DNA from 2 places in the Clostridium zhoujianii genome. Region 2 is predicted to be linked to the other one. Evidence: a T-box and tRNA genes for the amino acid it is inferred to sense, from the RefSeq annotation. Region 2 holds a T-box; the other holds one or more tRNA genes.
The links. A T-box is a leader RNA that pairs with one kind of tRNA and senses whether it is charged. The one in region 2 lies ahead of metG (methionine--tRNA ligase), so its partner is inferred to be a tRNA-Met.
Positions count from the first base shown of each region.

Region 1: it has a tRNA-Met gene. The T-box ahead of metG (methionine--tRNA ligase) is inferred to sense a tRNA for this amino acid. The anticodon was not compared.

Region 1 covers NZ_JBPUTF010000001.1:2,070,741-2,074,168, forward strand. The annotation lists gene ACSYT2_RS09735 (LTA synthase family protein) at 1-348, opposite strand, end outside; gene ACSYT2_RS09740 (thioredoxin family protein) at 506-823, shown strand; tRNA gene ACSYT2_RS09745 (tRNA-Met) at 997-1,072, shown strand; tRNA gene ACSYT2_RS09750 (tRNA-Met) at 1,092-1,167, shown strand; gene ACSYT2_RS09755 (glycoside hydrolase family 18 protein) at 1,264-2,292, shown strand; gene ACSYT2_RS09760 (GNAT family N-acetyltransferase) at 2,403-3,002, opposite strand; gene pflB (formate C-acetyltransferase) at 3,360-3,428, shown strand, end outside.
Region 2 covers NZ_JBPUTF010000004.1:108,544-111,971, forward strand. The annotation lists gene ACSYT2_RS16425 (Na+/H+ antiporter NhaC family protein) at 1-500, shown strand, start outside; gene ACSYT2_RS16430 (DUF5680 domain-containing protein) at 571-1,026, opposite strand; gene ACSYT2_RS16435 (FUSC family protein) at 1,139-1,705, opposite strand; T-box leader at 1,825-2,073, shown strand; gene metG (methionine--tRNA ligase) at 2,135-3,428, shown strand, end outside.

The sequences.
Region 1 (3,428 bases), on a different contig from region 2:
ATTACTTCTAAAGTACCACATATCCCCTATAACTATAATTGTAAAAATCAAATTTAGGGCCCAAAAAGCCCACTTCTGTGCCTTTCCATTAAAGAAGAATCCTAAGGATAAAAAAGCGGAGTTTATAGTTACCCAAACTAAAAACGGTGGCATTGAATAGAATATCTGCCTTAAGTTAACTCCATTTGCTTTATCATCTGAAATAAGCACTATAAATACTAAGGTCTTAATTAATAGTGTTATTAAGGTCCTTAAAAAGTCTTTATTCTTGACTCCTTCTATAAATTTCTTCTTTATTCTTAAGGGAAGTTTTTCTTTTATAACTACTTCTTCTCCATAATTCAACATAAATATATCCTCCTAACCTAAATTACTAATTAATAATAACATATCCTTTAATAATATTATATTATCTTTACCTTAAGATTTCTTTCCTTTAACTTTAAGTGCAATATTCCCTTTTTTAATGTAGAATAATATTAAATATTTTACTAAGGAGGTTTATATGAATTTTAATTCTATAAATGAAATAAATAATTTAATAAAAGAAAATCCTATGGTTCTTTTATGTTTCTATGGTGATAGTTGTGGTGTTTGCACAGTTGTAAGCGATGCTTTAGAAAAAGAAATGAAGAATTATCCTAATATTAAGTTCTGTAAAATCTTTGCTGAAGATAATATGGAGGTTTTTGCAAAGTATGATGTCTTTACCCTACCAGTTGTTTTATTCTATATTGATGGTAAAGAATATTTGAGAGAAGCTCGTAATATAAGTATTAGAGATCTACTTTTAGATATAGATAGACTTTATTCCCTTTATTAGTTAATTTTATTCTATATTATATTTAATAATAAGGTCTTTAAAGAAGGTTTACTCCTCCAGACCCAGTATTTACTACTATCAGGTCATTAATACTATCACTTATAGAGTTTGACTTCTAAACTCATATATCATATACTAACTTTAGAGCTCAGAAAGAGCACAAATAATAATATCGCGGGATGGAGCAGTTGGCAGCTCGTTGGGCTCATAACCCAAAGGTCGTAGGTTCAAGTCCTGCTCCCGCAACCATAAAACCCAAACTTAATATCGCGGGGTGGAGCAGTTGGCAGCTCGTTGGGCTCATAACCCAAAGGTCGTAGGTTCAAGTCCTGCCCCCGCAACCATAATTAAAAGTACTTCTAATTCTAGAAGTACTTTTTCTGTTTTTATTTTTACTTTAATGTTAAAATGAAACTATCACTATAAAAGGGGGTACATATATGAATAAAAAATATGTTATTGCGTACATACGTGACGGAGGCTTAGAGAGATTAACTAAGGAGGAGGCTTTAAAGCTAACTCATATAAACATAGCCTTTGGTAAAATTAATGATAAAGGTGAACTTTATACTAAGATTAAAAACTTTCACCTTCTAGATAAAATTAGAGGTTATAATCCAGATATTAAATTCCTAATCTCATTAGGAGGTTGGGGAAATGGTGGATTCTCTGAAGCTGCTTCTACTGAAGAAAATAGAAAGAATTTTGCTAAAGATGCAGTAGCATTTATGAAGGAACATAAACTAGATGGTCTTGATGTAGATTGGGAATACCCATGTTGTTCTATCTCAGGTATTACTTCTAGCCCTAATGATAAGGAAAACTTTACCTTACTTCTTAAAGCAATGAGAGAAGAACTTAATAAAGAAGGTGAAAAAGATAATAGATACTATATGTTAACTATAGCTGCTGGTGCTGACAAGTACTATTTAGAATTTACCAATATGGGAGAAGTTCAAAAATACTTAGATTATGTTATGCTAATGACTTATGATCTAAGGGGTGGATTCCAAGTTGTAACTGGTCATCATACTAATCTTTATTCTCCAGAAGGGGATATATTTACAATAAGCACTGATGAATCAGTTAAGATGTTTGAAGCAGCTGGTGTTCCATCAGAAAAAATACTTATTGGTGCTGCCTTCTATTCAAGACAATGGAATGATGTTCCTAATATAAATAATGGATACCTTCAAATGGCACCTGGTACTGGTGGATTTGGTGCTGATTTCACAGTATTAGATAGAGATTTTATAAACAAAAATGGATATGTTAGATATTGGGATGATGTAGCTAAAGCACCTTACTTATTTAATGGTTCTACTTTTATATCTTATGATGACGAAGAGTCAATAAAATGTAAAGGTGAATATGTGAAAGAAAATAATCTCAATGGAATCATGTTCTGGCTATATGATGCTGATGAAACAAGTAAATTGTTAAATGCAGTTCATGAAAGCTTAAATTAACCTAGCTTTTAAAGAAACATAGATGGATATTTGAAGATATATCCATCTATTTTTCTTTTTTATATAACAAAAAAATACTAGTGTAAATACACTAGTATTATAAAAATTAACTAAACAAACTTAGCCATCTTAATTATTCTCTCTCCAAAAAACTCCATATCAAAAGTCTTCTTATAATTTAACTTTTCATAGAACTTTGTTACCTTTTCATCTTTAGCAAGTAAGGATATACCACTACATTTTCTACGTTTTGCTTCCTTTTCTGCATGAGCCATAAGTAACTTTCCTACCCCAAGGCCCCTAGCCTCTTTAGATGTTGCAATGTTAGCTATATATAAATCTCCTGCCTTACACTCTCTAAAAATCATAAATGCTATTGAATCTCTAATATACCTAAGCTTTTCAGCTATTCCTTCAATATGTCTAATTACTCGTACACTTGTCTTAACACTTAAACTATCTAATCTTCCATAAGGTATAGTAATCATTGCTCCTAAGATGTTTCCATCCTTTTCTGCTACAGTTGCATACCTATAACTATATCTAGACTCTTCCATCTTGACTAATTCAGTAAGGTTATCTAAACATTCCTCTTTAGACTCGCCTCCCCAAACATCCTCTGGAAATACCTCTGTATAATATATTAGATTTGCTATTTTTTCTACATCTTCATATGCTGCATTTCTTATTTTTATCCTGTCCGTGTCCATTTATATTCCTCCTAATACAATAGCTAATATCTACTGTATACACTTATTATATGTCATATATGGATCCTTCACATTCATTCTTATGCTCTATAAAAAGTACTTTTAAGCTTTTTTACGGAAGAAAGTATTTTATAGAAATAAGCTTTTAATCTCATTTTTTTATACATAAGTACTTTTTAATCCTTTTCATAATACACCATTGAAATTTGATTCATTTTTGTTAATATTTTCTCATTTTCCTTGAATTATTACATTAATACTGATATATTTAGTACATAGATATTAATTGATAATATTTATTAATTAATATCCATTTTAATGTATTTAGTATAAAAATTGGATACGGAGGTATGATTTATGTTAAAAGAATGGGATAAATTTAACGCAGGTAAATGGACAAAAAATATTGATGTAAGGGACTTTATT
Region 2 (3,428 bases):
CCTGGTCGTTAAGTTCTGTTATAAAGGAATTAGGAACAGCTCAATTCTTAGTAACATTATTGTCAGACTCTCTACCTAAATTCTTATTACCAAGCGTTATATTTATATTGGGATCTATTATATCATTCGCCACAGGAACAGCTTATGGAACTATGGGTATATTAATGCCACTTGCAATTCCATTAGCTAATGCAATATCACCAGATATGACTTACATTGTTATGAGCACAAGTGCGGTATTGACTGGTGCTATATTTGGGGATCACTGTTCACCGATATCAGATACAACAATTATGTCATCAATGGGATCAGGATGTGACCATATAGAACACGTTAAGACACAAATGTGGTATGCAATATTTGTAGCTGTGCTTACAGTTCTATTTGGATATATTCCAGTAGGATTAGGGCTGCCAGTGTATATTGTTCTACCTTTATCAATAATAGGTCTTGGCATAATAACATATTTCCTGGGAAAACCTGTTGAAGTAGGAAATTAAGTATATTTAAAAGAAAAGCGCTATGCAATTATTTAAGCATAGCGCTTTAGTTTATATAATAAATAATTAGTTACCCAAGGGTTCCACCATGAAAATCTAACTTGAATACTACACTTCCTTTGTAAGAAATAACTTCTTCACCTTTAAAGGAATCAACTTCGCCTGTCCAACTACATTGATATTCAAAGTCTGAGGCTCTATAACTTTTAGGCCCTCTATATGGTGAATCAACGTTTACTTTTGATAGAGCATCTGTTAAAAAAGCTGTGAAGCCACTAGGGACTTCATTAGTTAATAGCTTACCTACATAATTCATACCCCAAAAGGATTTTTCATCTTTCCAGATGATTTCTTGTCCTATGAATTTTTGTTTGCCAATGTGGCTATCTAGATAATAATAATCATATTTTTTAAAGGTATAATCTTTAGAATCAGGCCTTGAAGATTCTACCCTCTTAACTTTACCAGCATATGAATTTTGTTTAGCTTCTACTATGAATTGTTTTAATAAAGAAAAATCTCTCATAAATATCCCCCTTCAAAAGTTGTGATAATTAAATTATATATTACAAAACTTTTCCAATCAAGAAAATTCAGAATATTTAGTGAAGATAATTATAAACTAAGAAAACTAGTGTCTAAACACTAGTTTTCTTATCATCATCATTGATTTCATTATCCATAGTAGTTAATTCTTCAATAACTTCTTCTTTTATATTATTTTCTTCAGGTGGGTTAATGTATTTATTAATAAGTATAGCTATAATAATTCCTATAGAAGTATCAATACTTCGTCCGATTGCATAGGAATAAGATGTAGGACCATCATAATTTATCATAATACCAATAAATACAATACAACAAATTGTAACAGCACCAGGCTTATTAATTAAGTTGCAACAATATATAGCTAGTACGATTCCAATGGCAGTTAGAAGTGGGTTTGCAGCATGTAAAATTGGTATTAAGCCTATTAAGTAGATAGCAATTACTCCAAGCAATCCACCAAGCAAAGTCCCTATTAATCTGTTTTTACCCATGGTGAATGTGCTCTCCACAGTATCTTTCATACAGATAACAGCAGCAATACATGCGTAGAATGGATTCTTGCCACCACTTAATTGAAAGAGTATCATACAAATGAAAACCGCTAGAGCGGTCTTTATATTTCTTAATCCAATTTTAGGCAACTCAATTTTATTCATTTCACATCACCTCCATTTGACAATATTATATCATAGACTATATTAGGTAGTATAATACCGTTGCTTATGAAAATTTAAAAAATTTGACATATAATTTGTTTTGATTTATCATAAAATAGATAAAGGCTAAGAAGAGAAGAGTAATGAAGTGGGCAGTCTAAAGAGAGTTAACAATTGGTGAAAGTTAACGTCAAGAAGCTTTATGAAGATGGTCTTGGAGCATGACCTTTGAGCTAGTTTTTAGTTAGATGGTTACGGTAGCAACCGTTATATTGCATGGTGATGATAGTCACCTAATGAGTTTCTTATCGTGAGATAGGAGAGAAATAGAGTGGTAACACGTAAAGTAAGTTTATTACGTCTCTATATAGGCACAATACCTATATAGAGACTTTTTTATTTCCATAAAATAAAAGGAGGCATTTTAGTATGTGTAAAAAACCATATTATATAACTACACCAATTTATTATCCATCAACAAAACTACATATAGGAAATACCTATACAACAGTTGCAGCAGATGCTATAGCAAGATTTAAGAGATTAACAGGACATGATGTAATGTTCTTAACTGGAACAGATGAACATGGTCAAAAGATTCAAAGGGTTGCAGAAGAAAAAGGAATAACACCAATTGAGCATGTAGATGAAATAGTAGCGGGAATCAAGGATCTTTGGAGCATGATGAATATAAGTTATGATAAGTTCATTAGAACAACTGATGATTATCATATTAAGGCTGTTCAAGACATATTTAAGAAACTTTATGATAAAGGTGATATTTATAAGAGTTCTTATGAAGGGCTATACTGTACACCATGTGAATCTTTCTGGACTGAAACTCAATTAGTAGATGGAAAGTGCCCAGATTGTGGAAGAGCAGTTGAAAAATCAAAAGAAGAAGCTTACTTCTTCCAAATGAGCAAATATGCAGATAGATTAATTAAATATATAGAAGAAAATCCTCATTTCATCCAACCTGAATCAAGAAAAAATGAAATGTTAAATAACTTCTTAAGACCTGGATTACAAGATCTTTGTGTTTCAAGAACAAGCTTTGACTGGGGAATTCCTGTAACTTTTGATGAAGATCATGTTGTTTATGTTTGGATAGATGCATTATCAAACTATATAACTGCATTAGGGTATGGCAGTGGTAATGATGAATTATATAAAAAATACTGGCCAGCAGATGTTCATTTAATAGGTAAGGATATCTTAAGATTCCATACTATATATTGGCCAATTATGTTAATGGCTTTAGATTTACCATTACCTAAGCAAGTATTTGGTCATGGATGGTTACTTGTTGATGGTGGTAAGATGTCTAAATCTAAGGGGAACGTTGTAGATCCAGTAACATTAGTAGAAAACTTTGGGGTAGATCCAGTTAGATACTACTTATTAAGAGAAATACCATTTGGAGCAGATGGACTATTTAACAATGAGATTTTTATAAAGAAGATCAATTCTGATTTATGTAACGATCTTGGAAACTTATTATCAAGAACAGTTGCAATGGTAGAAAAATATTTTGATGGAATAATTCCAGTGCCAACAGAAAAGGAAGCTATTGATGAGGAATTAATAAGTCTTGCATTAGAAACTCCTAAAAAGGTAGAAAAGGCAATTGAAGAATTAAGAATTCCAGAGGCTTTAGAAGATATATTTGAGCTTGTAGGAAGGGCAAATAAATATATAGATGAGACAACACCTTGGATAT